DNA from 3 places in the Parabacteroides sp. AM17-47 genome. Region 1 is predicted to be linked to each of the others. Evidence: riboswitches for the same ligand, from Rfam matches in the RefSeq annotation. Region 1 holds a riboswitch; each other region holds the start of a gene.
What was found. Region 1 has a riboswitch for thiamine pyrophosphate ahead of DW205_RS19700 (sulfide-dependent adenosine diphosphate thiazole synthase). Riboswitches for the same ligand answer to the same signal wherever they lie in the genome.
Positions count from the first base shown of each region.

Region 2: linked by a shared signal. The riboswitch ahead of DW205_RS10760 (TonB-dependent receptor) and the one ahead of DW205_RS19700 (sulfide-dependent adenosine diphosphate thiazole synthase) in region 1 are both predicted to bind thiamine pyrophosphate.
Region 3: linked by a shared signal. The riboswitch ahead of thiD (bifunctional hydroxymethylpyrimidine kinase/phosphomethylpyrimidine kinase) and the one ahead of DW205_RS19700 (sulfide-dependent adenosine diphosphate thiazole synthase) in region 1 are both predicted to bind thiamine pyrophosphate.

Region 1 covers NZ_QTLI01000030.1:19,919-30,070, forward strand. Annotated here, with positions in the region: gene DW205_RS19660 (ATP-binding protein) at 1-807, opposite strand, end outside; gene DW205_RS19665 (AAA family ATPase) at 953-1,600, shown strand; gene DW205_RS19670 (glycoside hydrolase family 3 N-terminal domain-containing protein) at 1,659-3,989, shown strand; gene DW205_RS19675 (hypothetical protein) at 4,075-4,479, shown strand; gene DW205_RS19680 (DUF3440 domain-containing protein) at 4,476-5,777, shown strand; gene DW205_RS19685 (ParB/RepB/Spo0J family partition protein) at 5,761-6,285, shown strand; gene DW205_RS19695 (hypothetical protein) at 6,631-7,959, opposite strand; TPP riboswitch at 8,360-8,456, shown strand; gene DW205_RS19700 (sulfide-dependent adenosine diphosphate thiazole synthase) at 8,519-9,289, shown strand; gene DW205_RS19705 (hypothetical protein) at 9,346-9,765, opposite strand; gene DW205_RS19710 (DUF6769 family protein) at 9,836-10,152, shown strand, end outside.
Region 2 covers NZ_QTLI01000011.1:121,879-132,030, reverse strand. Annotated here, with positions in the region: gene sufD (Fe-S cluster assembly protein SufD) at 1-362, opposite strand, end outside; gene sufC (Fe-S cluster assembly ATPase SufC) at 355-1,110, opposite strand; gene sufB (Fe-S cluster assembly protein SufB) at 1,153-2,598, opposite strand; gene DW205_RS10780 (CvpA family protein) at 2,629-3,120, opposite strand; gene infB (translation initiation factor IF-2) at 3,123-6,044, opposite strand; gene nusA (transcription termination factor NusA) at 6,065-7,330, opposite strand; gene rimP (ribosome assembly cofactor RimP) at 7,335-7,802, opposite strand; TPP riboswitch at 8,040-8,150, shown strand; gene DW205_RS10760 (TonB-dependent receptor) at 8,193-10,152, shown strand, end outside.
Region 3 covers NZ_QTLI01000017.1:84,377-94,528, forward strand. Annotated here, with positions in the region: gene cobJ (precorrin-3B C(17)-methyltransferase) at 1-1,263, shown strand, start outside; gene DW205_RS14685 (bifunctional cobalt-precorrin-7 (C(5))-methyltransferase/cobalt-precorrin-6B (C(15))-methyltransferase) at 1,260-2,459, shown strand; gene cobM (precorrin-4 C(11)-methyltransferase) at 2,456-4,237, shown strand; gene cbiD (cobalt-precorrin-5B (C(1))-methyltransferase CbiD) at 4,237-6,171, shown strand; gene DW205_RS14700 (BamA/TamA family outer membrane protein) at 6,324-7,553, shown strand; TPP riboswitch at 7,657-7,754, shown strand; gene thiD (bifunctional hydroxymethylpyrimidine kinase/phosphomethylpyrimidine kinase) at 7,749-8,597, shown strand; gene DW205_RS14710 (thiamine phosphate synthase) at 8,590-9,186, shown strand; gene DW205_RS14715 (thiamine phosphate synthase) at 9,177-9,905, shown strand; gene thiC (phosphomethylpyrimidine synthase ThiC) at 9,917-10,152, shown strand, end outside.

The sequences.
Region 1 (10,152 bases):
CGGGATATTAGGATTCTCGAACATATTCAGTCCCACGGCCTGCTCACGGGTAACACCAAAAATATCGAGATCCGCTTGGTTGATATCTACCAACACTCCATTCTCATCATAAAGTTCGGCGCCCCAAGGCATCTTGTCGAAAATGATCTTAAACTTCGTCTCGCTTTTCATGACTTGCATAGCCGTATGTTCTACTAATCCTTGAACTTCCCCTCTTTCAATGGCTATGGAAAGGATATCAGCCAACATATGTAAATTCTCTATATCTAAGGCACTCCAGTTCCGTTTCTTTTTTACAGAATCAAAGCCGATAAATCCGGATGGTTTGCCTTGCTTGAAAATAGGGATGACTAATAAGGATGAAACCTCTTGCAAAATCAGAAGATGCTGCTCACTCTTCGCCTCTTCCGGCATTTTAGAGACATCATGAATAACGATATCCATGCCCTTTTTGATACTATCGTACCACCAAGGAATCTCGTCTTGCGGGAGTTGACGCAGTAAATCCTCTCGCATAGAGATAATGCCATCACAAGTAACTTCATTCGTAAAGTCAACAGTATGAGTTTGTTCGTCAAATGTTCCGATATACACCCGATCCACATCGAAAAATTGTAAGATGCGGAATAGCGCTTGGTCAATAACCGAGTTTTCTTTGGCTCCAAGAAGAAGTGACAATACATCCGACATCGTTTTTCGCAAATCAATCATATTGGCCAAAATCAAGTCGGTCTTTTCATCTTCTACATCGGTCTTCTTGTCTATAGCCTCATTAAGAAATGTTGTATTGGAATGAATGTTATTCATGATAAATTGAGTGTACTAAATTTATTCGAAAACAAATGTAAGTATAAACTTTGATTATTTTTTGTTTTAGTGTTTATTATATTATTATCGTGGCTTTAAAAATAATTTTGTACGTTTGTAAATGGTTGAATTAAACTTGAAATCTATGGATAATAAAATCATATTGACGATAGGCCGCCAGTTCGGAAGCGGTGGCCGCGAGATCGGACAACGTTTGGCGAAGGAGTTGGGTATCGGTTACTATGATAAGGAACTGATTACCGTGGCGGCCCGTGAGAGTGGATTATGCGAGGATGTTTTCGAGAAGGCGGACGAACGTGCCTCCAGTGGTTTATCGTACGCTTTTACGATGGGGTACTCTTCTTTTATGGGAGGGATGTTTACGCCTTATAATGATATTTTGTCTAATGACGGTCTTTTTAAGATACAGAGTGACGCTATCCGTAAATTGGCGGAGACTGAGTCGTGTGTTTTGGTAGGGCGTTGCGCTGATTATATCCTCCGGGATGATCCGGCTTGTTTGAGCTTCTTTATCCATAGTTCAGTGGAGAGCCGAGTCCAAAAGACCGTGGAAAGGCATGGTGTGACAGTGGAAGAGGCGAAGAACATGATGGAGAAGACTGATAAATCCCGTGCGGCTTACTATAATTATTATACGAATAAGACATGGGGAATGGCCTCTTCTTATAATTTCTCGATCGATGTATCCGTATTAGGGATCGACGAGACCGTGGAATTTATGAAAAGCTTTATCGAGCGCAGATTGAATAAGCGTCCGCCTCATTTCGGATAAATCGTATTCTTGAGAAACCATTATTGAATAGAGATTAACCTATTAAAACTAAGAAAGTATGCGAAAACCTTTTATTACTGTTCGGCTGACCCATGGTATGTTGGGCGCCTTGTTAGTTTCCACCTGTGCTTGTTCGGGCACGAAGTGGACGGAGGTAGAGAAAGATTCTATCCGTATCGTTACCCAGCAAGAAGGAGCTGTATTAGGATATTCGGCCAATTCGGGGGTGAGACTTCTTGCCGTTGACGGATATGCCTTCAAAGATCTGAATCGGAACGGGTTGCTTGATCCGTATGAGGATTGGCGTCTTACCCCCGAGGAACGTGCCGTTGATTTGGCCGGGCAGTTATCTACAGAGGAGATCGCCGGATTGATGCTTTATAGCGCCCATCAATCTATCCCCGGTGCCTCGAAAGGGTTTGGAGCTTCTACCTACAATGGCAAATCTTTTGATGAGAGTGGAGCCCAGCCATCCGATCTTTCCGATGCGCAGCGTAAATTCCTCACCGAGGATAATGTTCGTCATGTATTGGTTACGAGAGTACAAAGTCCAGAAGTGGCGGCTCGCTGGAATAATAATGTGCAAGCTTTAGTGGAGGGCATCGGTCACGGTATCCCAGCCAATAATAGTTCCGATCCTCGCCATGGTACGGCTGCGGATACAGAGTATAATTTTGGTAGCGGAGGACAGATCTCCTTATGGCCCGGTTCTTTAGGTTTGGCGGCTACTTTCCGTCCGGAAATGATGAGACGTTTTGGTGAGATCGCCTCTGCTGAATATCGGGCGTTAGGTATCGCTACTGCCTTGTCCCCGCAAGTGGATATGGCGACGGAGCCCCGCTGGAGCCGTGTGAGCGGTACGTTTGGAGAGGATCCGGACTTGGTTACGGATATGTCTCGTGCGTATGTGGACGGTTTTCAGACTTCAACCGGTGGGAAAGAGATTCGTGACGGTTGGGGCTATGAGAGCGTAAACGCCATGGTAAAACATTGGCCGGGGGGTGGACCGGGTGAGGCTGGACGTGATGCTCATTACGGTTATGGTAAATACGCTGTTTACCCCGGAAAGAATATCGAGGAACAAAAGAAGCCTTTTGTGGAAGGCGCCTTTAAATTGGATGGAGCTACCGGCAAAGCTTCTGCGGTGATGCCTTATTATACGATTTCTGTCGGACTGAATCCGGATGGTGCGGATATTGCGAATAGTTACAACCGTTATCTGATTACGGATCAATTACGTGAGAAATATGGATACGACGGTGTGGTTTGTACAGACTGGGGAATCACGGGTGATGAGACGGGCATAGAGACCTTCGCCGGAAAACCTTGGGGAGCGGAGGAGCTTTCTGTTGCCGAACGGCATTACCGTATTTTGATGGCTGGCGTAGATCAGTTTGGTGGTAATAACGATAAAGGCCCGGTATTGGAGGCTTATAAGATGGGTGTGGAAGAGATGGGAGAGCCCGCCATGAGTGAACGTTTCGAGACTTCTGCCGTACGTTTATTACTGAATATCTTTCGGACAGGATTATTTGAGAATCCCTATTTAGACCCTGCCGAATCCCAAAAGATCGTAGGGAATCCTGATTTTATGAAGGAGGCTTACGATGCCCAGCTCGCTTCTGTCGTGATGCTGAAAAATAAGGGAAACGCCTTACCTATGAGTAAGGAGATGAAGGTGTATATTCCGAAACGTTATTATCCGGCGGTAGTCGGTTTCTTCGGAACGACTAGCGAGGCTCATAGGGATGATCCGGTGAATTTGGATTTGGTTCGTAAGTATTTTACGGTCGTTGATAATCCCGATGAGGCGGATTTCGCTATCGTCTTTATGACGAGCCCGAACAGTGGTACGGGGTATGATAAATCCGATCGTGAGAAAGGAGGAAACGGTTATATGCCTATCAGTTTACAGTATAATGATTATACCGCTACCTATGCCCGTAACCCAAGTTTGGCGGGGGGAGATCCGTTTGAGAATTTCACGAACCGTTCTTATAAAGGTAAGTCCGTGAAAACAGCTAATAAGCAGGATATGCTTTCTGTTTTGGAGACAAAGGCTAAAATGAAAGGTAAGCCTGTAATCGTATCTTTGGAGATGGATAAGCCCACGATTATGTCCGAGTTCGAGGGTTCGGCGGATGCCATTTTGGTGAACTTCGGTGTACAAAACCAAGCGGTCTTGGATATCATCAGTGGAAAAGCCGAGCCTTCCGCTTTGTTGCCTTTGCAGATGCCGGCAGATATGCGTATCGTGGAGGAGCAATTCGAGGATGTTCCCCGGGATATGAAATGCTATACGGACAGCGAGGGCCATCTGTATGATTTCGCTTTTGGTATGAATTGGAAAGGCGTTATCGATGATGAGCGAGTGACTAAATATAAATAGGGTAAATTACATTTTTGTGTTTTTGTGGTTACGGTATCTATATATAATGCCTAAATTTGCATGGTAATATTATTAAGTGCAGACCATGAAAATTATGACATTGCAGGGAACGGACAAATTGTTATATGAACTTGTCGCGCCTTTGGTCATGAATCCAGCCATTTTGCGACAAAATAACAATTACCCTTTTAAAACATCTCGTAGCCACGTTTGGTATATAGCCTTTCATGAAACGGCTGTTGTTGGTTTTATGCCTGTAAAAAAAGGACATATCTATTACTCTATAGACAATTATTTCGTGAGTGGTGACGATCCTTCGGTATTGAGTGAACTTCTTGAAGAAGTCATAAAGGATTTTTCATCTCAAGCTTCACTTATGGCTGTTGTGCATAAACGTCATGTAAAAGTGTTCTCACAAAAAAAGTTCCAGACATGTGTTGAGTGGAAAAATTATGATAAAATGCATTATTTACCGGAGGTAGAGTCATGATGCGAAGAATGGATGTGTACGAGGCGACAGAGAAAAGATTGAAGATCATTTTTGATTATTTCGATTACGTATACGTCTCTTTTTCCGGCGGAAAGGATAGTGGTGTACTGTTGAATTTGTGTGTAGATTATATTCGTAGATACGCTCCGGGACGAAAACTAGGTGTATTTCATATGGATTATGAGGTTCAATACAGCCAGACGACCGAATATGTGGAAAAGGTTTATGCCGCTAATTCCGATATCCTTGATATTTATCATTGTTGTGTTCCTTTTAAAGTCCAGACATGTACATCTATGTTTCAACAATATTGGAGACCTTGGAGCGAGGAGTGCCGGGATATCTGGGTTCGAGAGATGCCCCATTCATGTCTCCGGGCGAAAGACTTTGACTTCTTCAAGGAGGACATGTGGGATTATGATTTTCAGAATATGTTCCCTTTTTGGTTGTATCAACGGAAAATGGGCCGGCGTATATGTTGCCTTGTTGGTATCCGTACCCAAGAGAGTTTTAATAGGTGGCGGGCCATACATAGTGATAAGAATTACAGAAAACTAGCTAATTATAAATGGACTCGCAGAATGAATTATTCTATATATAACGCATATCCTATTTATGATTGGAAAACTCAGGATATCTGGATAGCGAACGGAAAGTTCGGTTGGCCATATAATCATTTGTATGATTTGTATTATCAAGCAGGGGTGCCTTTGTCCCGGCAACGTGTGGCGAGCCCATTCATATCCCAAGCGATATCCACACTGTTCATTTACAAAGTTGTCGATCCCGACATGTGGGGGCGGATGGTTGGACGTGTAAACGGTGTTGGCTTTGCCGGTATATATGGGAATACCTCCGCTATGGGATGGAGGGCTATCAAGTGCCCAGCCGGGTTCTCTTGGGAGAAATATATGTATTTTCTCCTAAATACCTTACCCGAAGAAACTCGTGAGAACTATTTGAATAAGTTAAGAGTCAGCCGTAAATTCTGGAGAGAAAAAGGGGGATGCCTCAGTGAGGAGACAATCGCTAAGTTACGGGCGGCTAATATTCCTATCATTGTGGAAGAATGTACCGCTTACCATACGGATAAGAAACCAGTACGGATGGAGTATATCGATGATATCAATATACCCGAGTTTAAAGAAATCCCTACTTACAAACGTATGTGTGTTTGTATTTTGAAAAACGATCATACATGCAAGTATATGGGTTTTTCCCAGACAAAACGAGAGAGGGATATGAGAAAAGAAGTAATGGACAAATATAATTTTTATAAGCATGGGAAACTTTGTTAGTCCGGCATATGGTGTTAGGGCTGTCCCTATAGAAAAAATTGTAGCCAACAGCTATAACCCTAATATCATGGCACCACCGGAAATGCGATTATTGGAACTTTCCATTTGGGAGGATGGCTATACGATGCCTTGCGTCTGTTATTATCTTGAAGAGGATGATTTATATGAGATAGTAGATGGTTATCATCGTTATCTGGTTATGAAGCAATCTCAAAGGATTTATGATCGTGAGAAAGGAATGTTGCCTGTAACGGTGATTGAGAAAGATATTTCAAACCGAATGGCTTCAACCATTCGCCATAACAGGGCTCGAGGGATGCACAACTTGGAACTTATGACGGAGATTGTTACGGAGTTGGTCAAATCTGGGATGTCTGATAAGTGGATCATGCGTAATATTGGAATGGATAAAAATGAGTTACTTCGGTTCAAGCAGATTTCGGGATTAGCTGAATTATTCCGGGATAAAGAATTCGGTTGGTCTGATGACTGGTCGGAAGAAGATTAAGCTTTTTACATTTCTCAATATGTTGAGGAGCAATTTGTTTGTTCGCCGATATATCGAGTATATAATGTTCTTTCCCTTCCAACTCAGAGTCTGTCCAAAGCTCGATAACCGAATTGCCTTTTGCCCGTAACCCTCCCATAATGGCGCTTTGCCCGAATCGTTCTCTCAATATGTCTTGCAACTCAAACAAGCAGGGAGCCTGTTTGGGCAAATTGGTTTTCACTACGGTTTGCGGAGTGATTGTAAAATTCTTCGCATCCGTTACTTGTCCCCAAGAACATACCACCACTAACAGCAGCGACAACATGATATTGATTTTTCTGACGGTAAAGCACATAACTTCTTTTATTTAAGATATTGTATCAAGGCATCACATTGTTCCATATATCCTTGCAGCGTATCTGCCATTTGCGGCATTTCAGGAAGCAGTTCACCACATATCCGTTTGATGCCGGGTAGTTCCATCAATCCGGGAAAGCCTTTTCGCATCCATTCTTTCTTAGAGGGATAATCGTCCGGAAGATTAGTGTATAGCATTTGGTAGTAGCTGATGGATAATGCGATTTGTTGTATCTGTTTTGTCTCTCCTTCGGGGTATTGTTCCAGTTTGTTGATAGCTTCCGTAAACAGGGATCGCTGCATTTCGATGGTAGCCGGATAATCACCCAACAATACAAGTGTCTGTAACAAATAAATACGGCAAGTAGCAAGTTCCTGCTCAGTTAACGGCAGTCCGCTCAGGTACTCAAGCCCCTCTTTGACCTCAAGGAGAGAGAGCAGGCGTTCCGGTGGCAATGTGCCCGGTTCTTGTGCCTTCAGCCATTGGTGGCAAGCGAAACTGACCACGCAACGGTGGAGCAGGCGTGACGGATCATTTTCATCTCCTGTAAGGGAGGCATAACGGTCGGCTTCCGCAAAATCATGCTTTTCTATAAGCTTGTACATTATGCGTTTACAAAATTCTGGAAATAGAGATTCCTGTTTCTCTTTCCACTGGTTGTACGGGGTCTCCCAACCGGCAAGGAAAGACATTTCCTCTTCTTCAAAATCGAAATCCATCTCTTTCCCATAGGCTCCTGCCACTTCAAACGCTTCGGGAACTGCCAGCAGCCGGAGCAACGTTTGGATTCTTTCAGGTTCGGGTGCATTGTCATCGTCCAAACCTTCCACTACGCAAAGTAGCGGAAAGAACGCGTACCAATGTCCCAGCGTATCGGCTCCTCTTTTATCCCCTTCGGCAAGTGCCTTAGAAGCTAAGGGAACAATTTGTTCCGCCAATTCCAAAGGGTCTAGTAGCCGAAGTTCCGCCTTTGCCGATACAGGAAGAACACTCATCTCAAGCAGCTTTTTCCATAATGCAGTCCCTGCGGTGACACAACACTTTCCGGAACAACCGTCCACATAAGTACCATCTTTCAAGAAACCGCCCTCTACGGCAAGCCGCCTCGCCTCGCTACGCTCCGGCTCCGGCAATTGCTCCGGAGGCAAAAGAGAGAGATAACCGAGTTGTTCCAGTTCATCACGAACCCGTAATACCGTGTACCCGCAGTCCAGTTGATTCTGGATTTGGTAAAGACTATAACAAATACTTTGTGCCAAAGGTGGAACAGGAGAGGCGGTCGCTGTTGTTATCACGGAATATTCCACCAAACTTTCTATAGCATGCATTGACATAATTGCAGTGATTTATAAGGATTAATATGAGTCATATTGGTTGATAAATTGAAAACCAGAGATAGAAACTATAAGTTTGAATTACCTAATTACAAGATTTACAGATTTAATACCACTACGTTTATCGTAAGCAAAGTTACAAATATTTATTATTTGACCGATGATTTTTGCAAAGAATTTGCATTGCAACAAGGAAAAGACTAACATACCGTGATAATTATACTGATAACCTATGGTTTTATTATGAATGTTATTGGCTATTGTACCCGATGAAATTGGTGGCAAATCTTCAAGGCATCTTATACATTATCCATCCGAATGACGGAAAAATTGAGGGGAAACATAGAAGTGGAACCTGAAGGTGTACAGTTATACTAATTTTTTGTACATTTGCCCCCGACTTTTCACATAGGGGTGCCCGAGTCATACGGGCTGAGATTATACCCATCGAACCTGATCCGGGTAATGCCGGCGAAGGGAAAATAAGGTAGAACTAGGAAATAAAGGGGGCGTTACCTCTATGTGCTCCCTGATGTTTAAACTTTAATTAGTTATTAAGATGGAACAGATTGTTTCAAGTGGAATCATTGACTCTTACTTCGAGAAGTTGAAGAGCAACTTGTCTGTGGATGTAGCGATCGTGGGAGGGGGACCTTCCGGTATCGTGGCCGCTTATTTCTTGGCGAAAGCCGGTAAGAAGGTGGCGTTGTTTGATCGTAAGCTGGCTCCCGGTGGAGGTATGTGGGGCGGCGCTATGATGTTCAACGATATCGTGGTGCAGGAAGAGGCTATGCCGATTATCAAGGAATTGGGCGTAAGCTATAAGGAAGGTGCTAATGGTACGTATATCATGGATTCGGTACATACCACTTCTGCTTTGATTTATCAGGCGACGAAGGCGGGCGCTACGATCTTTAACTGCTATTCGGTAGAGGACGTGGTGTTTCATAACGATGCCGTAGCCGGTGTGGTAGTGAACTGGGCTCCGGTAATCCGTGAGGGGATGCACGTGGATCCGTTGACGATCATGGCAAAGGCTGTCTTGGAAGGTACGGGGCATGATTGCGAGATTGCCCGTGTGGTAGCCCGTAAGAATGATATCCAATTGAATACACCGACCGGAGGCGTGATCGGCGAGCGTTCCTTGAATGTGGAGCTGGGTGAGCAGACGACGGTGGAGAACACGAAGGAGATCTACCCGGGATTATTCGTTTCCGGTATGGCCGCTAACGGCGTAAGCGGTAGCTTCCGTATGGGACCGATCTTTGGCGGCATGCTGATGAGCGGCAAGAAGGCTGCTGAGTTGATCTGCGAAAAACTTGGGAATTGAAAATTGAGAATTGAGAATTGAAAATTATTGATTGTTGTATCTTTAATTTTCAATTCTCAATTCCCAACGGTTTTTCCTTGTCTCAAGAATAAGAATCCCGTTATGATCAACGCCGTGGATAATCCCGTATAGAATACGGAAATGAAAGAATTCGGCAGTAAATGGAACGTGCGGATCGTGATCCCGAAAGCGATCATGAAGATCATGATAATCCAACCTTTCACGTCGAAGAAAGAGAACGGGCAATGTTTCCCGTTTTTCCGGGAGATCCGTTCGGAATGTTTATAGAAAAGCCGTTTAAAGACTAAATTGAAGAAAAGTAAGAAAACGATGGTCGCTTCCCCGATCTTGAATAACCAATAATGGGTATCGTTTAACCATGTGATGATACCGATGCGTAAGATATTGATACCGGCGAAAATCCATACGCAACCGGCGGTATATAATAATACCTTTTTATTTACTCCAAACTTCATCTATCTTTTTATTTACCGCAAACTTACAACATTCATGTAAAAAACGGAAAAATATCCTTATCTTTGTGCCATGCGTGAGAAAATGAAACAGAGGATTGTACAATACGTGGTGCTGATGGCCGGCATCTTGGCATTGCTTTCTGTGGTTATCCCTCACCATCATCACCGGGACGGGATGCCTTGTTATCAATCCTTGACCGCGGAGCAAGCGCATGGCGATAAAAGCACTGATACGCATGATTGCGGTTGCGACGGGCATAACTTGGCCTATTTCAGTACGCATATTTCTCATTTTATGGATGGAGATGTGGATATACATCTGATGCCGTTACTCGTCTTATTTGATTACATTTATCCACCTGAACCGGCGTTTTGCGGACAGCTCCT
Region 2 (10,152 bases), on a different contig from region 1:
AACCCTCCAGCATACACGCCTTCCGGCAAATGCGTTTTTGGCAATTCCTTATCGTAAAACGTATCGTTCACGACAAAGTATAACGATGTGCTCAGGTTCGGCACGTCACAACGGAACACGTCATAAGGATTCACTGGGATAGCGACCCGGTTGATATTCAAACCGTAATCCGGAGCGAACGCTTGGGCTACATCCGTATATTTATAATCCTCGCTTCTCGTGGAGGGGAATCCGAGTCGCTCAAAGTTCGCCAAGGCATCAGCCCTAAGGGCATTCATCACCGGCGTACTATGACGACATACCAGATCCTCACATTGGGCGAAAAGATCGATATATTGTTGCTCGGCCTTCATATTACTCATCTCCCATCTCTTTCTTGATCCAGTCGTAACCTTTCTCTTCCAGTTCCAAGGCCAATTCCGGACCGGCGGTCTTCACGATACGGCCTTTGTAAAGCACATGAACCACATCCGGCTTGATGTAATCCAGCAGACGCTGATAGTGCGTGATTACGATAGCGGCATTCTCCGGAGTCCTCAACTGGTTCACGCCATGCGCTACGATACGCAAGGCATCGATATCCAAACCACTATCCGTCTCATCCAAGATCGCCAATTTCGGCTCCAGCATCGCCATCTGGAAGATCTCGTTCCGCTTTTTCTCTCCACCGGAGAAACCTTCGTTCACGCTACGGCTGGCTAGTTTATTATCCAGCTCGACGATCGCACGCTTCTCACGCATCAATTTCAAGAAGTCCGTAGCCGAAACCGGTTCCAGACCGTTATATTTACGGTGCTCGTTCAACGCCGCACGCATAAAGTTCACCATACTAACTCCCGGGATCTCGACCGGATATTGGAAGCTCAAGAAAATACCCTCACGGCTACGGTCCTCAGGAGAAAGATCCAACAGATTCTTACCGTTGAAGATAACCTCTCCTTCCGTTACCTCAAAAGCGGGATTACCTACCAATACACTACTTAACGTACTTTTTCCGGAACCGTTCGGTCCCATGATAGCATGTACCTCACCCGCTTTCACCGACAGGTTGATACCTTTCAATATCTCTTTGCCATTTACGTTGGCATGTAAATTCTTAACCTCTAACATCTTTTCTAATTGAAAATTGAAAGTTGAAAATTGAAAATTATTCTATCCTACGCTGCCTTCCAGCGAGATCGTTAGTAATTTCTGAGCCTCGACGGCGAACTCCATCGGTAACTTATTCATTACCTCACGGGCATATCCATTCACGATCAAACCGACAGCCTCTTCTACCGAGATACCCCGTTGCTGGCAGTAGAACAATTGCTCCTCGCTGATCTTACTCGTCGTAGCCTCATGCTCCACGATCGCCGTCTCATTCTGAATATCAGCGTAAGGGAACGTATGAGCTCCACAAGTAGAGCTTAGTAACAAACTATCGCATTGGCTATGGTTACGGGCGCCTTCCGCACGGGCGGACACCTTTACCAATCCCCGATAGCTATTCTGGCTATGACCGGCAGAGATACCCTTGGATACGATCGTACTTTTCGTATTCTTACCCAGATGGATCATCTTCGTACCCGTATCGGCCTGTTGGTAATTATTGGTCACGGCAACCGAGTAAAACTCACCTACCGAGTTATCACCCGCCAAGATACAGCTCGGATATTTCCAAGTGATCGCCGAACCGGTCTCTACTTGCGTCCAAGAGATCTTGCTACCCTCACCTTTGCACAAACCTCGTTTCGTCACGAAGTTATAGATACCGCCTTTACCTTCCTTATCACCCGGATACCAGTTCTGTACGGTAGAATACTTCACCTCAGCACGCTCGTTCGCCACGATCTCCACGATAGCGGCATGCAATTGGTTCTCGTCACGCATCGGCGCCGTACATCCTTCCAGATAACTTACATACGCCTCATCGTCAGCGACAATCAAGGTACGCTCGAACTGTCCGGTATTAGCGGCATTGATACGGAAATACGTACTCAGCTCCATCGGGCAACGTACGCCCTTCGGTATATAAACAAACGAACCGTCCGAGAACACGGCCGAATTCAAGGCGGCGAAGAAATTATCACGATAACCAACCACGCTGCCCAAATACTTCTGCACCAAGTCAGGATGATGTTGTACAGCCTCGCTGAACGAACAGAAAATAATCCCCTTCTCCGCAAGATTCTCCTTGAAAGTAGTCTTCACTGAAACACTATCCATCACGGCGTCTACCGCCATTCCGCTTAAATGCTTCTGTTCTTCCAAAGGAATACCCAGTTTATCGAATGTTTTCAACAACTCAGGATCTACCTCATCCAAGCTCTTTGGTCCCTCTTTTTTCTTAGGGGCGGCATAATAGATAATGTCCTGATAATCGATCGGCGGGATATTCAAGTGAGGCCATGTAGGCATCTCCAACGTCTGCCAATGGCGAAAAGCCTTCAAACGGAACTCGAGTAACCATTCCGGCTCGTTCTTCTTGGCAGAGATAATACGGACCGTCTCCTCGTCTAATCCACGATGGATCACCTCCGTATCAATATCGGTAACGAAGCCATATTTATAATCTCCGCTCGTTACCTCATTAATTATATGATTTGAATCCTGCATAATTAAAAATTAACCATTGATAAAAGCCCTTCATTCTCCTAATGAAAACAAATTATGTGGGAAAATTGTTGGTACTATTTGCTTCACGCTATAATAAAAACGAGATTCTATCTTTGATTGGCGATGAATCAAGACCGATCCACGATCCACGAACTCCAGCGCGTTCAACAGCAAACTGGTAAAGACCAAAACGACCAGCAACCCGAAAAAACCACCAAACAAATGGTTGATAACGCTCAACGGTGTCGCCCCTACCACCTTGGTAACCAGTTCACCCGCTAGGATAAATACCCCCATAATCAAGATAAAACCCGCTATATAACTCAAGATCGTAACCCCTTCTTCCGGAAACCAACCCAACGCCAAGATATATCCTTTCAGCCAAGCCGCCGCTTTTCCGCAGAAAAAGATCGCAATCACTAGGGCTATAAGCGAAACAACCTGTTTGATGATTCCATCAAACAGGCCTTTCACAAATCCTATCCCTGCCAGACATAGCAATGTAATGTCCAACCAGTTCATCGTTATAACGTCTTCTTAATTTCTGTCTCTTCGTAAGCCTCGATCATATCGCCCACTTGGATATCGTTGAAGTTCGTAATATTCAAACCGCAATCCAAGCCAGCCACGACCTCTTTCGCATCGTCCTTGAAACGTTTCAAAGAGCCTAGCTCGCCGGCATAGATAACGATACCGTCACGTATCAAGCGGATCTTGTTCGTACGTTTGATCTTGCCTTCCTTAACCATACATCCGGCAACCGTACCGACCTTGGTGATCTTGAATACCTGCTGAACTTCCACATAAGCGGTAATCTCCTCCTTGATCTCCGGAGAAAGCATGCCTTCCATAGCGCTCTTCACCTCCTCGATCGCATCATAGATGATAGAGTACAAACGGATCTCTACACCTTCCTTCTCGGCGTTTCTACGTGCTTGCAAAGACGGACGAACTTGGAATCCGATAATGATAGCGTTCGAAGCCGCTGCCAAAACCACATCCGACTCGGAAATCTGGCCAACCGCCTTATGAATTACATTCACCTGAATCTCCTCGGTAGACAAACGGATCAAGGAGTCGGACAAAGCCTCTACGGAGCCATCCACATCACCCTTCACGATCACGTTCAACTCTTGGAAGTTACCCACGGCGATACGACGTCCGATATCATCCAAGGTAAGCATCTTCTGCGTACGAAGACCTAACTCACGCTGCAATTGCTCACGACGGTTAGCGATCTCACGCGCCTCTTGCTCAGTCTCCAATACATTAAATGTATCACCGGCCTGAGGAGCACCGTTCAGACCGAGGATCAATACCGGCTCGGAAGGACCAGCCTTCTCCACCCGTTGATTACGCTCGTTGAACATCGCTTTGATACGTCCTTGATGAGTTCCCGCCAAAACGATATCTCCCATCTTCAACGTACCGTTCTCCACCAATATGGTAGATACATAGCCACGTCCCTTGTCCAAAGAAGACTCGATGATAGAACCAACCGCACGTTTTTTCGGATTCGCTTTCAAATCCAACAGGTCGGCCTCCAACAGTACCTTCTCCAACAACTCCTCGACACCGATACCTTTCTTAGCGGAGATCTCTTGACTCTGGTACTTACCCCCCCAGTCTTCCACCAAGTAATTCATATTCGCCAACTCCTCCTTGATCTTCTCAGGATTAGCATGTGGCTTATCGATTTTATTAATAGCGAAAACAATAGGAACACCGGCAGCCGAAGCGTGATTAATCGCCTCGATCGTCTGAGGCATCACGTTATCATCAGCGGCCACGATAATAATAGCGATATCCGTCACCTTCGCGCCACGGGCACGCATAGCGGTAAACGCCTCGTGACCCGGAGTATCCAAGAACGTGATACGGCGGCCATTCTGCAACTTCACGTTGTAGGCTCCGATATGCTGCGTGATACCACCAGCCTCACCGGCGATTACGTTCGCGCTACGGATATTATCCAATAAAGAAGTCTTACCATGGTCAACGTGTCCCATCACCGTTACGATAGGCGGACGGGCTACCCAATCCTCCTCGTTATCATCTTCCTCATCAGCGTTGATCGCCTCGACAACATCCGCGCTTACATATTCAGTCTTATAACCGAACTCCTCAGCCACGATATTGATCGTCTCCGCATCCAGGCGCTGATTGATCGAAACCATAAGGCCGATGCTCATGCAAGTACCGATAACCTCCGTTACAGATACGTCCATCATGTTCGCCAAGTCGTTGGCCGTAACGAACTCGGTCAGCTTCAATACCTTGCTTTCCAGTTCTTCCTGTTCCATCAACTCGTGCTCACGTTTCACAGCGGCGTCACGTTTATCACGACGGTATTTAGCCCCCTTATTATTCTTATTATTCTTGTTGGTCAAGCGAGCCAAAGTCTCCTTGATCTGCTTTTGAACATCCTCTTCGCTAACTTCCGCTTTCACCGGCTTCTTCAAGCGAGGCTTACGGTCGTTATTCGGACGATCGTCACGATTCGGGCGCGGATAATTCGTACCCGGCGTATTATTCACGTCTACTCGATCTTTCTTGATACGTTTACGCTTCTTCTTAGCGTCACCTTCCTCACCCGGTTTGGTGGGAGCGTTCGGTTTAATCAAAGTAGGCGAATTCGGACTCTTATGAGGAGCGCCCGGACCGTTGCTATTATTACCCGGCCGATTGTTATTAAACTTTTGCTTCTCATCACGCTCTTTCCGCTTCTCCTCCTTCGTTTTCTTCTTCGGACGAGTCGATTGGTTAAGCGCATCCAAGTCAATCTTACCGGTTACCTTGATCTTTGATTCCAATTTAACCGAGTTCAAACGGAAAAGATTATCGTCTTTTTCCTCGGTCTTCTCTACTTCCTGTTCCGGTTTCACACTTTCCACCTTAGGTTCCGCAACAACCGGTTGCTTCTCTACGGTTTTTTCTTTTTCCACTTCCACTACTATAACTTTTTCTTCTTTTTTCTCCGTGGGAGCCTGCGCAGGCTGCGCGGGTTTAACAGGAGCTTGAGCAGCGGGAGCGGCAGGCGCTTCCTTCACTTTCGGCTCTTCCTTTACCTTAGGCTCTTCTTTCACCTTCGGCTCCTCTTTAGCCTTCGGCTCTTCCTGCTGTTTTTTATGTTGTCCACCATCCAAATCGATATGACCCTTCATTACGATCTTAGGCCTGAATTCTTCCGGTATCACTGTCTTTATTTCCGCAGTCTTCTCTTCTTTCACAGAAGGAGCCTCTTTCTGCGCACGATCCGCCGCAAAATTACGATCTTTCTCAGGCAGATCCTTTCCAAACTCTTTTACGAGCAAAGCATACTGTTCATCACTGATCCTCGTGTTGGGATTATCCTCAACCGAGAACCCATTCCGGTGCAGGAACTCAACCACCGTGTTGATTCCCACGTTCAATTTTCTCTGTACTTGAATTAATTTTATAGGCATATCTAACTTTGTCGTAATACTTATTCGTTACCTTCATCTTCAAATTCCGCGGATAAGATAGCTAAAAGATCGTCCACGGTCTGCTCTTCCAGATCGGCACGTTCAATAATCTCATTGCGGTTCATAGCAAGGACGCTCTTCGCCGTATAGCATCCTATATTCTTCAGTGCGTCGATCACCCAGCTGTCGATCTCGTCGGAGAACTCATCCAAGTAGATATCCTCCTCGTCCGCTCCTTCGATATCACGGAATACGTCAATCGTATACTCAGTCAACATACAAGCCAACTTAATATTCAGACCACCCTTACCGATCGCTAAAGAAACCTCCTCCGGACGTAGATAAACCTCAGCTTTCTTTTCTTCCTCATTTACACGGATAGAAGAGATCTTAGCCGGGCTTAAAGCACGCTGGATAAACAAAGAGAGATTTGAGGTGTAATTAATCACATCAATGTTCTCGTTTCTCAACTCGCGAACGATTCCGTGAATACGAGAGCCTTTCATACCTACGCAAGCACCCACCGGGTCAATACGGTCATCGTATGACTCGACAGCCACTTTGGCACGCTCTCCCGGGATACGGGCGATCGCCTTGATCGTAATCAAGCCGTCATTAATCTCCGGAACCTCCAACTCGAACAACCGCTGCAAGAAGACCTTATCCGTACGGGAAAGAAGGATCTTCGGGTTGTTATTATAGTTATCCACACGTTGAACGATCGCACGTACGGTCTCTCCCTTACGATAGAAATCGGTCGGGATTTGCTCGGATTTCGGCAGTAGCAACTCATTACCATCGTCATCCAGCAACAGGATTTCTTTCTTCCACACCTGATAAACCTCAGCGGCGATGATGTGGCCGATTTTATCCTTATACTTAGCGTACAAGCTGTCTTTCTGCAATTCAAGTATCTTTGAAGCCAAAGTCTGGCGCAAGTTTAAGATCGCACGACGTCCGAAGTCCGCGAAATGCACCTCGTCGGTCACTTCCTCGCCCACCTCACAGTCGGCGTCGATTTTACGGGCCTCCGTCAACGTAAGCTGCAAGTTCTCATCCTCCAATTCATCATCAGCCACAACCGTACGGTTTCTCCAGATCTCGAAATCACCTTTCTCAGGATTGATAATCACGTCATAGTTCTCATCCGTGCCAAACATCTTGGCGATCACGTTGCGGAACGAATCTTCCAAAACGCTAATCATCGTATCTTTATCGATATTCTTCAACTCCTTGAACTCCGCAAGGGTGTCAATCATACTGATTGTTTCCTCTTTCTTGGCCATAATCTTACTTGAATCTTATTAAGTATTTTGTATATTTTATTTCATCAAATGTATACGACTCATCCTCTATCACGGTTACCTTCCGCTTAGCGCCCTCCGGTTTCACCTTCTTCTCGACAGAGACAACCACACCGTTCTCGTCGGCAGATTTCAACACACCTGTCAGCTTCGAGCCGTTTTTCAACAGCATCTCCACCTCGTTTCCGATGTTCTTGACGTATTGGCGAAGTACCTTAAAAGGAGAAGTAATGCCGGCGGAGCCAACCTCCAGCTCATAGTCCTCGACGTCACGATCCAGATGCTCCTCCAAATACCGGCTCAACTCAGCGCAATCATCAATGCTTACCGCTTCATCGTTATCAATTTCAACGACTATCAGGTTCCCCGGTTTAATCACTACGTCTACTAAATAATTGCTTGAAGAGGCTAGTTTTTCCTCTACTAATTGGCTTACCACTTTCTTTTCTATCATACACATATCTGTTAAGAACAAAAGAAGGGGACTACCCGCCCCCTCCTCAACTTCACTTAATCGCCCGCAAATATACAAAAAATCAATGAGTTCTCAAAATATCCTCATCTTTTTGCAGAAAAAATTAATACGACACAAACCGGATTACGATCGATAGTAATCAGAATTAATATCTATAGAAATCCGATTTACTATTGATAGTAATATTTATTAACACTTTTATGCCTATCTTTGCTGCCGAATACGAAGGGGTGCTCGCGGAATCCTTCACGAAAGGAGCGGGCTGAGATCATACCCATAGAACCTGTACAGGTAATGCTGTCGTAGGGATTCATGCTTCTCCCATCCTTTCTATTCATCTATTTAGTTTTAAAGCAAAAAGATGAAAAGATGAAAAATGTATTGGTTATCTTGGCCGGCTCCTTACTGGCTACAACCGCCAAGGCACAAATGCCCAGTCCGGTCGACTCCTTGAAAATCTCAAAAGACGTATCTTTAGATGAAGTGGTTATTACCGCTACCAAAGTCGGGAAAGAGACCCCGGTAGCTTATAGCGACATCTCCAAACAAGAACTAAGCAGCCGGAACAACGGGCAAGGTATCCCATTCCTTATCTCCCAATCCCCGTCTGTTATCATGACCTCGGATGCCGGAACGGGTATCGGTTACTCCGGTTTTCGTATCCGGGGTACAGATGCGAACCGTATCAATATCACGATCAATGGCGTACCGGTTAATGACTCCGAGTCTCATACCGTATTCTGGGCTAATATGGCCGATATAGCTTCCTCGGTAGAATCGATCCAGATCCAACGAGGCGCCGGAACCTCTACGAACGGAGCTGCGGCTTTTGGCGCTACGGTCGCCATGCAGACCGAGAAACCGTCCTTAAAGCCTTACGGCGAATATTCCGTATCAGCAGGTTCTTTCGGTACGCTGAAACATACGGTAAAAGGCGGCACCGGATTACTTTACGATCATTTCGCTTTCGACGCCCGCTACTCCAATATCCGTAGCGACGGCTTTATCGATCGTGCCTCCGCCCGTATGAGTTCTTACTATGCCTCCGCCGCTTTCTATGCCGATAATACATTGATTAAATTCCAAGCCTTCGGGAACAGCGAGAAGACCTATCAAGCATGGAACGGTGTTCCGTCTTATTTACTTGACACAGATCGTAGCTATAATCCATGCGGAGAATATGAGGAAGATGGAGTGAAGAAGTTTTATAACAATCAGACGGATAATTATTGGCAACACAACTACCATTTAATGGCCAGCCAGCGTATCGGAGATTTCTGGAATATGAACCTGACCCTTCATTACACCGATGGTAACGGATATTACGAGGATTATAAATCGAAAGCCAAATTCAGCAGTTATAAACTACCGGAATATATCGATCCGGAGGGTAATACCGTAAAAAAGACGGACCTTGTGCGCCGTAAATGGCTCGACAATTATTTCTATGGAGCCGTTTATAGCGCAAACTATCAACGTGACAATACCCGCCTTACGCTGGGAACCGCCGTCAACAACTATGTAGGCGATCATTTTGGCCGGGTAATGTGGACCAAAAGCGCAAACGTCTTGCCACAACCGGATTACGAATATTATCGCAATACCGGTAAGAAATTAGACTACAACGCATACGCTAAATTGACTCAACGTCTTTCCCCTCTTTTCACCGGCTATCTGGACTTACAATACCGTGGGATCCATTACACCATTAAGGGAAACGATGACAAAGCCGGGGAAGGACTGGACATTCGTAAGAACTGGAACTTCTTCAACCCGAAAGCCGGAATAAACTTCCATAACAATGGCCATAACGCCTTCGTCTCTTTCTCCGTCGCTAACCGGGAACCGAACCGTGACAATTTCACGGAGGCAGGCCCCGAGGAACGTCCTACCCACGAGACCTTATATGATTACGAGGCCGGTTATAGTTTTGGTAACGACCGTTTCCGGTTTGGAGCCAATCTCTATTTCATGGATTACAACAACCAATTGATCCTAACCGGCAAGATCAGCGAGATCGGCGAGGCCCTCACTTCCAATATAAAGGATAGTTACCGAATGGGTATCGAGCTTACCGGAGGTGTACAAATCACCTCTTGGCTGAATTGGAGCGCGAACGTAACCCTCAGCCAAAATAAAATCAAGCATTTCGTGGAATACGTGGATAATTGGGATACCGGAGGACAAGAGATCAATGATCTAGGCACAACGAATATAGCTTTCTCACCCAATCTAATAGCGAACAGCATGTTCGATTTCGTTTACAAAGGGTTTATCGCGAGTTTCAACTCACAAATAGTAGGCCGCCAATACATAGACAATTCAAGCA
Region 3 (10,152 bases), on a different contig from region 1:
ACGGAATGTATAGATACAGGTATGAAACGTGAGCAAGCTCGTGCCGAGCAAGCTTTCGCTTATGCCAACGAGGGAAAGACGGTTTGCGTGATCAGTTCCGGTGACGCCGGTATTTATGGCATGACTCCTCTGATTTATGAGATGAAGAAAGAATCCGGAAGCGAGATCGAGATCGAGTCGTATCCGGGCATCAGCGCTTTCCAGAAAGCTGCGTCCTTGCTTGGCGCTCCTATCGGACATGATTTCTGTGTGATTTCCCTCTCAGACTTGATGACTCCTTGGGAACTGATCGAGAAACGGATTCACGCGGCGGCCATGGCCGATTTTGTTACGGCGATCTATAATCCAAAAAGCGAGGGACGTTATTGGCAACTCTATCGTTTAAAAGAATTGTTCCTGCAAGAACGCAAGCCGGAGACTCCGGTCGGTTATGTACGTCAGGCCGGACGGGAGGAGCAAGAAGTATTCGTCACTACGCTCGCAGATCTGGACCCCGAGCAGATCGATATGTTTACGGTAGTCTTGATCGGAAACTCACAAACATATCTTTCCGGGAATCATATGATCACTCCCCGGGGATATTATGGCGAGATCAAACAAAAGAAAATGGATACGGGTATCGGACAGGACATCATGATCCGTAGTTTCCGTACGATCGAGAAGGAATTGAAAAACCAAGAGATCCCGTTGGATAAGAAATGGGCGTTACTCCATGCCATTCATACGACGGCCGATTTCGATATGGAAAATATCCTTTATGCCGACCCGGATGCTGTCTCTACATTATATAATAAGATCAGCGGCGGGGAAGTTCCTACGATCATCACCGATGTCACGATGGCTGCTTCCGGCATTCGTAAGGGAGCTCTGCAACGTCTGGGTGTCGAAGTGAAATGCTACCTTCAAGACGAGCGGGTCGCTGAGATGGCTTCGAGCAAAGGAATTACCCGTACTCAAGCCGGTATTCGTCGGGCCGTGGAAGAGCATCCGACCGCTCTGTTTGTCTTCGGGAACGCCCCGACCGCCCTTATGGAATTATGCGATTTAATACGTAAAGGTAAAGCCACTCCAGCTGGCATTATCGCGGCTCCGGTAGGTTTCGTACATGTGCAGGAATCCAAACATATGGTGAAACCTTTTATCGGTATACCGAAACTAATCGTGGAAGGTCGTAAAGGAGGTAGTAATTTAGCGGCTACGCTAGTGAATGCCATCCTTTGTTTTAATGACGCAGAACAATTAAAGCCGGGAAGAGACGTATGAACCGATTTTATGTCATAGGGCTGGATGATAATATGCGGCAATACTTTCCGCCGGAGATATTGGAGATAATCTCGTCCCACCGGGTGTTCTCCGGAGGCGTGCGGCATCATGAGATCGTACGTTCGCTCTTGCCCGAGAAAGCGGACTGGATCGATATAAAAGTCCCGTTGGACGAGGTCTTCGATCGCTATCGTTCGTACGACGGTCGGGAAAGCATCGTTGTATTCGCTTCCGGAGATCCTTTGTTTTTCGGATTCGCCGTTACGATTCAAAACCGATTGCCGGATGCGCAAATCCGCCTGTACCCGTCATTTAATTCCTTGCAACTCTTGGCACAAAATCTATTGATGCCTTACCACGATATGCGGATCGTCTCCCTTACCGGACGGCCTTGGCACGAGTTCGATCGTGCCTTGATCGAAAGTGCGTCTAAGATAGGCGTGCTCACGGATCGGGAACATACGCCTACGACTATCGCTCGCCGGATGCTGGAATACGGCTATGATAATTATACCATGTTCGTGGGAGAACGGTTAGGAAATACCGAACGGCAGAGCATCCGCCAATTCAGTATACAAGCCGCGGCAATGAATAATTTCGTTCATCCGAATTGCTTGATTCTCCGGAAAGAGCGTGACGGGCATTCCCGTAAGTTCGGCCTGCCGGATTTCGCGTTCGAGCATTTGAGCGGGCGGGAGAAGATGATAACCAAAATGCCGATCCGTTTGTTATCTTTAAGCATGCTGGATCTGAGAAACCGGGAACGTTTTTGGGATATCGGCTTTTGCACGGGTTCTGTCTCGATAGAGGCTAAATTGCTGTTCCCGCATTTGCATATCACGAGTTTTGAGATCCGGGAAGAGGGACGAAAGTTAATGACTGAGAATTGCCGTCGTTTTGGGACTCCGGGTATCGAGGCTATAATCGGAGATTTCTTATCGGTGGATTTATCAGCGTTGGAGGCTCCGGATGCAATCTTTATCGGCGGACATGGCGGGAAATTAGTGGAGATCCTTATGGTAGTTTCCAAAAAGATGAAAGAGAGCGGTGTCATCGTCTTCAACTCCGTATCCGACGAAAGCAAAGCGCTTTTAGAGGAAGCGGTCCGCCAAACCGGTCTTCGGATATCCGCCCAAACCCGTATCACGATTGATGATTTTAATACGATTACCGTGAATGTTATTTATAAATTATGAGTACAATATCAATTATTCCAATATCCGATAGTAGCCGGGTGCTTGCTGAGCGAATTCTTGCTTCTTATCCCGAGGCGAAGATCTTACCATTCGGCTCTTTCTCAAAAGAGGTTTTTCACGAATCCAGTAGTTTGGTATTTATAGGAGCGATGGGAATTTGCGTACGCAGTATCGCTCCCTTCGCGGAAGATAAACATACCGATCCGGCCGTGGTTTGTATAGATAGTACCGGCAAATACGTGATTCCTGTCTTATCCGGACATATCGGTGGAGCGAACGATCTTTCCAAAGAGTTAGCGAACCTATTAGGAGCCGAAGCGATTATTACGACACAAAGCGACAACGCAAACCTATGGGCGCTCGATACATTAGGGAAGAAATACGATTGGACCTTGATCGTCAAAGATAGCAATGCCGCCATCTCCACTTTTGTCAATGGAAAACCGACAGCGCTACTCCTTGATATACGAGATAAAGGAACGGATTATTTGGAGCGTACGGTCCCGTCTCATGTCTCTATCTTTTATTCCTTCGAGGCGATACCGCAGCAAGACTATGAGTTATTGATGATCGTCAGTCCCCAACAATACGATACTTCCATCCCTACGATCACCTATATACCGAAAGTCCTCCACCTAGGAATGGGTTGCCGCAAGGATATGCAAGGCGATCCTACGGTCGTTTACGAACATATTAAAGATGTATTGCGTGATAAACGCCTATATCCGGAAGCTTTGGCGGATGTAAATACAATCGATTTAAAGAAATGCGAACCGGTGCTGACATTACTGGCTTATGGAGTTATGGAATGCCCTTTCCACACCTATACATCGGAGGAGCTGAAAGATATCCCGGTACCCAATCCCTCGGAGAAAGTACTGGAGGTAACCGAATCCCCAAGTGTATCGGAAGCTTCCGCCATTTATGCGGCTCATGGCGGTCCGCTTTTGGTCGAGAAGCAAAAAGCGGATTTAGGGAAAGGAAATGAATATACCTTTGCCGTAGCGTTAGATCGGACGGCCTGCCGCAAGGGACATATCGAGATCGTAGGAGCCGGTCCCGGCGATCCGGACTTGATCTCTATCCGCGGACGGCAAATGTTGGAGAAAGCGGATTTGATCCTGTATGCAGGAAGCCTCGTCCCGAAAGAACTTACCTTATGCGCGAAGGCAGGCGCTACGGTGCGAAGCTCGGCGGATATGAATCTGGAAGAACAGTTCGCGTTGATGAAAGAGTTTTATGATAAAGGATTGTTTGTCGTTCGTTTGCACACGGGCGATCCTTGCATCTATGGAGCTATTCAAGAGCAAATGAATTACTTTGATCAATACGGGATGGATTATCATATCACTCCGGGTATTTCCTCTTTCCAAGCCGCCGCCGCCGCTCTTTATTCCCAGTTCACGATTCCGGAGAAAGTACAAACGATCATCCTCACTCGTGGCGAAGGACGTACGCCCATGCCTGAGAAAGAGCAACTGCACAAACTGGCTCAAAGCCAAAGTACGATGTGTATCTTCTTAAGCGCCGGTGTCGTAGAGAAGGTCCAAGAGGAATTATTGCGACATTACGCTCCAACCACTCCGGTAGCCGCTTGCTATAAATTGACATGGAAAGACGAGCGGATCTACCGTGGGCAACTGAAAGATCTCGCGAAAATCGTAAAAGAGAATCATCTTACACTGACAACATTACTTGTCGTCGGGGATGCCATCGATAATCGCAAGGGTCTATCCCGCTTATATGCGGATGAATTCAAACATCTTTTCCGTAAGTAATGATACTGATCCTTGGAGGAACGACAGAAGGCCGTGTGGCTGTGCGGGTAGCGGACGAGGCAGCCGCTACCTATTACTATTCTACGAAAGGAACTTTGCAATCCATTGAATGTGCGCATGGAATCCGTTTGACCGGAGCCATGAATGCGGAGGAAATGGAGTGTTTTTGTCGTGACCACGCGATTAAGCTATTGATTGATGCGGCACACCCTTTCGCTCAAGTGTTACACCAAACGATCGAAAAAGTATCGAAATGTTTACAGATTCCGGTGATCCGTTACGAACGTCGGTATCCACCTCGTGATGAGGACTTGATTTGGTGCGATAGTTATGCAGACGCAATTCACCAAATGGAAAACAAAGGTATCCAACGGCTACTTGCCCTCAGTGGCGTGAACACCCTTGCCCCGCTCCGCCCTTATTGGCGATCGCATACCACTTGGTTCCGTATATTGGAGCGGGAGGAATCTTTGTCGTTGGCCGAGAAGCAGGGCTTCCCCCAAGAACGTCTGGTTTTCTATCGAGAAGGTGAGGATGAGTTAAAGTTGTTGGAGCAACTCCATCCGGATGCGATCTTGACAAAGGAAAGTGGTTTCTCCGGCTATTTTACGGATAAAGTGAACGCTGCCCGCCAATTCGGAATACCAGTATTTGTCGTGAAGCGTCCCGCATTACCGGAAACTTTCTACCGAGTGTATGGTGAAGACGGATTGCGCAAACAAATCGAACGCCTATTACCCGAATTCTTTCCCTTGAAAAGCGGATATACGACCGGAGCTTGTGCTACCGCCGCCGCAAAAGCCGCTTTATTGGCCTTATTATCACGGAAGGAACAAACAGAAAGCCAGATAACATTACCCTCGGGAGAACAGATAACGTTGCCGGTAGCCTATACCGAATGGGCCGGGTGTTCCGCCACCTGTACCGTGATCAAGGAGTCTGGGGATGATCCGGACGTGACGAATCATAGCCGGATCCGGGTTACTGTTCAATTATCTCTCGATGTATCCGGTTGTGCCATCGCCGTGGCAGAGTCGTGCCACGGTGATGGCACAGCTGTGCCAAGCCGATGGCACAAGCGTGCCACGGTAATGGCACAAGAAGAATATTGTCAAGAAACAGAAAGCGACGATACGGGAAGAGTCATCTTCCAAGCAGGTGAAGGAGTCGGAACCGTGACCCTTCCGGGACTCGGCTTGAAAGTCGGCGGCCCGGCTATAAACGCCACGCCCCGTAAGATGATCCGGCAAGAGCTGATTCCACTCCTGCCCTCACCCGATTCCGTCGCTATTGTCACGGTCTCGGTTCCCGGTGGCGAGGAGTTGGCGAAACGTACCTTCAATCCGAAACTTGGAATTATCGGGGGAATCTCCATTATCGGGACATCCGGAATCGTGCGTCCTTTCTCATCGGACGCTTTTATCGCCTCGATACGGAAAGAAGCCAGTGTCGCCAAAGCGATAGGTTGCGAGACGTTGGTTATTAATTCCGGGGCGAAGAGTGAACGCTACCTTCGGAGCTTATACGCTTCTTTGCCTCCACAATCATTCGTCCATTATGGGAACTTTATCGGAGAGACGCTAAAGATCGCTGCCGATTTAGGTTTCAAGCAGGTTATCTTAGGTATCATGATCGGCAAGGCGGTGAAACTTGCGGAAGGTTTCCTGGATACACACAGCAAAAAAGTCGTCATGAACAAAGGCTTCCTTCAAGATGTAGCGAAAGAAGCAAAATGCGAGGAGGCGACCGTAGATGCAATCAATCGGATTACGTTGGCCCGTGAATTATGGGAGCTTCTTGCGGAAAAAGAACAAAATCGTTTCTTCCCATTACTTTTACAAAAATGTAAATCGTATTGCGCTCCTATCCTTCCCGACGGCGAACTAACCTTGCTGTTAATATCCGAAGAGGGCAAGGTCTTGTACCAATCTTAGCTGTAGAGACGCAGCGCGCACGCTACGTCTCTACACCCCCCAGACTGTAATAGCATTTCTTTTTAGCTGTTTATTCTTTTTTATTAGGGATTCTTTAAGAATACATATTAGGAGGATTTCGTACTTTTGCCCTCTAAATATTGATTAAAATAATGTTTAGATATCTTTTAATTTATATGGCCTGCCTTCTATTCGCCTTTTCCGTAAAGGCGCAAGGCATTTCCAATGACACGATTCCGAAAGAAGTGCTGATGCTGGATGGTAAGCCTATGACCGAAAAGCAAATACAACGTTATCATAAACAATTACATAAAGACTCCATACGGGCCAACAAAAGGATCTGGTGGTCTATCCTTGGCGGACCGTCTTACACGCCGGAAGCCTCCTTTGGCGTAGGTGGCGCGGTTTTGGCTAGCTTTCGCTTAAACAAGAATGATACGATATCCCAACGATCGTTTATCCCTGCGGGATTTAATATTACCTTAAACGGGACGTTCGTTTTTGCCGGTGCCGGTACCTTATTCTTCAACGAGAATCGCTTCCGTATTTATATCAGTTACGGTTATCGGAACGAACCTTCGCATTATTTCGGGAAAGGCTATGAGACGATCGAGCAAATCGAGAAGAGCGACTCGACAACGAAATTCCATAAGAGTTCTTTCCAACTATATCCCCGTTTCGTATGGGAAGTTAGGCCTCATTTATATACGGGTCCTCTTTTTGATATTAATTTCAGCAAATCAGATGATATCAACCCGGTGATGGCCGAAGATCCTTATTTCAATAAGTTCAAACGAGATTATGTCAATATCGGTGTCGGCGGCTTGATTCAATACGATACACGAAATGACGTGGCGACCCCAAGTTCCGGTATGTTACTAAGCGCGATCGCTAAAGTGTATGGAAAGTATTTAGGCGGTGCATATAATTATGAGATGTTCGAGTTAGAATACCGCCAATTCCAGCAAGTATTTCGTCCTCGTAGCACCTTGGCATGGATCGCCAAGACACAAATCGGTGTGGGAAACGTTCCTTTTACGGAGCTTCCTTCGTTTGGCTCTCCTTTCGATCTTCGCGGATACTATTGGGGCAAGTACCGTGACAAGACCATGGCGTATGGGATTCTGGAGTATCGTCATATGTTCGGCAGCGTGGAGAAATATAAGAGCGGTAATTTCTGGGCGAAGTGTGGTTTTGTTGGCTGGGTCGGCACGGGTACGATCGGAAACGCTCCTATCGTAGACTGGAATAAATGGAAGTTCAACTACGGCGTAGGCTTACGTATCCAAATGCAACCCGGCAAGAACTTCCGCCTAGACGTAGGCAAAGACCCGAACCAAAAAGGGATGGCGGTTTATATGAATATGACGGAAGCCTTCTAAAACCAGAAGGCTCCCGTCTACGATTTATGGAAGTATAACCTTGCGTTAAAATTATCGTTTAAAAGCCGGAAATATCTTAATATCGATTTTTTTCACTAAGTTTGCGTCGTCGAAGGGGTGCCATACTATATGGGCTGAGATCATACCCTTACTACTTGATGCGGGTAATGCCGCCGTAAGAAAAACGAATGTTAGATGGATAAAAATGAAACGTACCGTTATCCGGTAGCTTTAACGATCGCGGGCTCTGATAGTGGCGGTGGTGCCGGAATACAAGCGGATATTAAGACTTTTTCCTCGCTGGGGGTTTTTGGAGCCTCGGCGATAACGGCTATAACCGCTCAAAACACACAGGGAGTGCGAGGGATCCAAGCGATCTCTCCCGAGATTTTGAGAGGACAAATCGAAGCTATTCTTGAGGATTTCATCGTAGATGCCGTAAAAATAGGGATGCTACATAACAAGGATGCCGTAAAGGTCGTATCTGAAACTTTACCTTCCTTCCAACAGACTTCTATCATTTTAGATCCAGTGATGATATCCACGAGCGGAAGTAAATTATTGGAGGATGACGCCATCCGAACCATCATGGATGAGTTGTTCCCTAAAGCGACACTGCTTACTCCGAATATTCCCGAGACGGAATATCTTTCCGGTATAAAAATCAATAACGAGGCGGATATCTTACTTGCCGCCCGGAAATTGCAGGAAAAAGGATGTAACGCTCTATTGATCAAGGGGGGGCATATTCCCGGAGTAGAAACGGTGGATCGGTTATTTATCAATGAGAATAATCCGATTTGTCTGGTCTCGCCAACAGTGGAGACCTTCAATACCCATGGAACGGGCTGTACGCTATCGTCCGCCATCGCCGCTTATATGGCACTCGGCCATTCATTGGTGGAAGCCGTACGATTAGCCAAGGAATATATGAATAACGCGCTCGTTCACGGGGCAAATGTATGCATGGGAAAAGGGCACGGACCTGTAAACCACTTCTTCTCACCCTCTGCCCTTCATAAAATCCGATGGAATCATGAATAAGCTGGTCGTAATTACTACACCTTATTTTTTCGCGGATGAAGCTTCTTTGATCGAACTTCTATTTGCGGAAGGAATGTCTCGTTTACATCTACGTAAACCGGATTGTAAACGTGATGAATTGGAGGGCTTATTGGATAACATCTCTCCGGCCTATTACGACAGGATCGTTCTTCATGATTGGTTTACCTTGGCAGAAGAAAGGGCTTTAGGAGGAGTCCATTTGAACAAGAGGAACCCGGAAGCTCCACCTTTATATAAAGGCAGTATAAGTCGTTCTTGCCATAGTCTGGAAGAGATTATCGAGTATAAACCGGTATGCGACTATGTATTCCTTAGCCCGATCTTTCAGAGTATATCCAAAGAAGGATATGGTAGCGGATTCCCCTTAGATGGATTGCGAAACGCGAAGGGCATCATCGATGATAAGGTGATTGCCTTGGGAGGAATCTGCCCGCAGACAATAACGAAATTAAAAGATATCCCCTTCGGCGGTGTCGCCGTTCTCGGAGCCCTTTGGGGAAACGATCCCTCCCTTCTAGTCGCGGATCAACTCATAAAACAATTCAAACGATTACAAGTATGGCCTTAAATTATTATTTCGGATATGATGAGAATGGAAGAGTCGGTCGGAGAACAACCGGATTACGCCCCCCTTTTGGTGGAAACAATCGCTTGATGTTTATAACGCATCGTACGCCTAAATATACGGAATGCGACGAGGTACGCATGGCAATCCAAGGAGGGTGCTCATGGATACAGTTGCGCATGAAGGATGGGATTTATGAGGATACCGTACGTACATGTGCCACTATCTGCGCGGAAGAATGTGAGCGAATCGTGGATTTCTGCGTAAACGATGATCTGGAGGCTGCCGTGACATGTGGCGCTACGGCTTGTCATCTGGGTAAGAATGATATGCCCTTGGATATCGCTTGGGAAGTACTGAAAGACAAGTTGGATTCCAATGCCATCTTCTATATCGGGGCTACGGCTAACACGTTCGAGGATATCCGGCTGGCCGTAGAACGAGGCGCCTCGTATATCGGACTAGGGCCGTATCGCTTTACGGGTACCAAGAAGAATTTGAGTCCCATCTTAGGTCTGGAAGGTTATCGTAAAATTATCGCTCAATGCAAGGAGGCTGGCATTGATATTCCTATCTTCGCGATAGGTGGTATTACGCTGGAAGACGTAGGCCCTTTGATGGAGACGGGTATAACCGGAATCGCTGTTTCGGGCGCGATTATCAATGCCCCCGATCCCGTGGAGGAAACCCGCCGGTTTATAGAGGAAATCAATAAGTACTAAACTAAATACATATGGCTACTAAAAAGAATATGCGTATTTCCTATCCGTCCTCGGAAAAGATTTATGTCCCGGGCGAGATCAATAAGATCAAGGTTGGTATGCGTAAGATTAAATTGTTGGACACGGTAACTTTGGATGAGCATGGAGAGCGAATCTTCAAGAAGAACAATCCGGTAATCGTTTACGATACGAGCGGCCCGTATTCCGATCCCAAGATATCGATTGATATCGCTAAAGGACTTCCTCG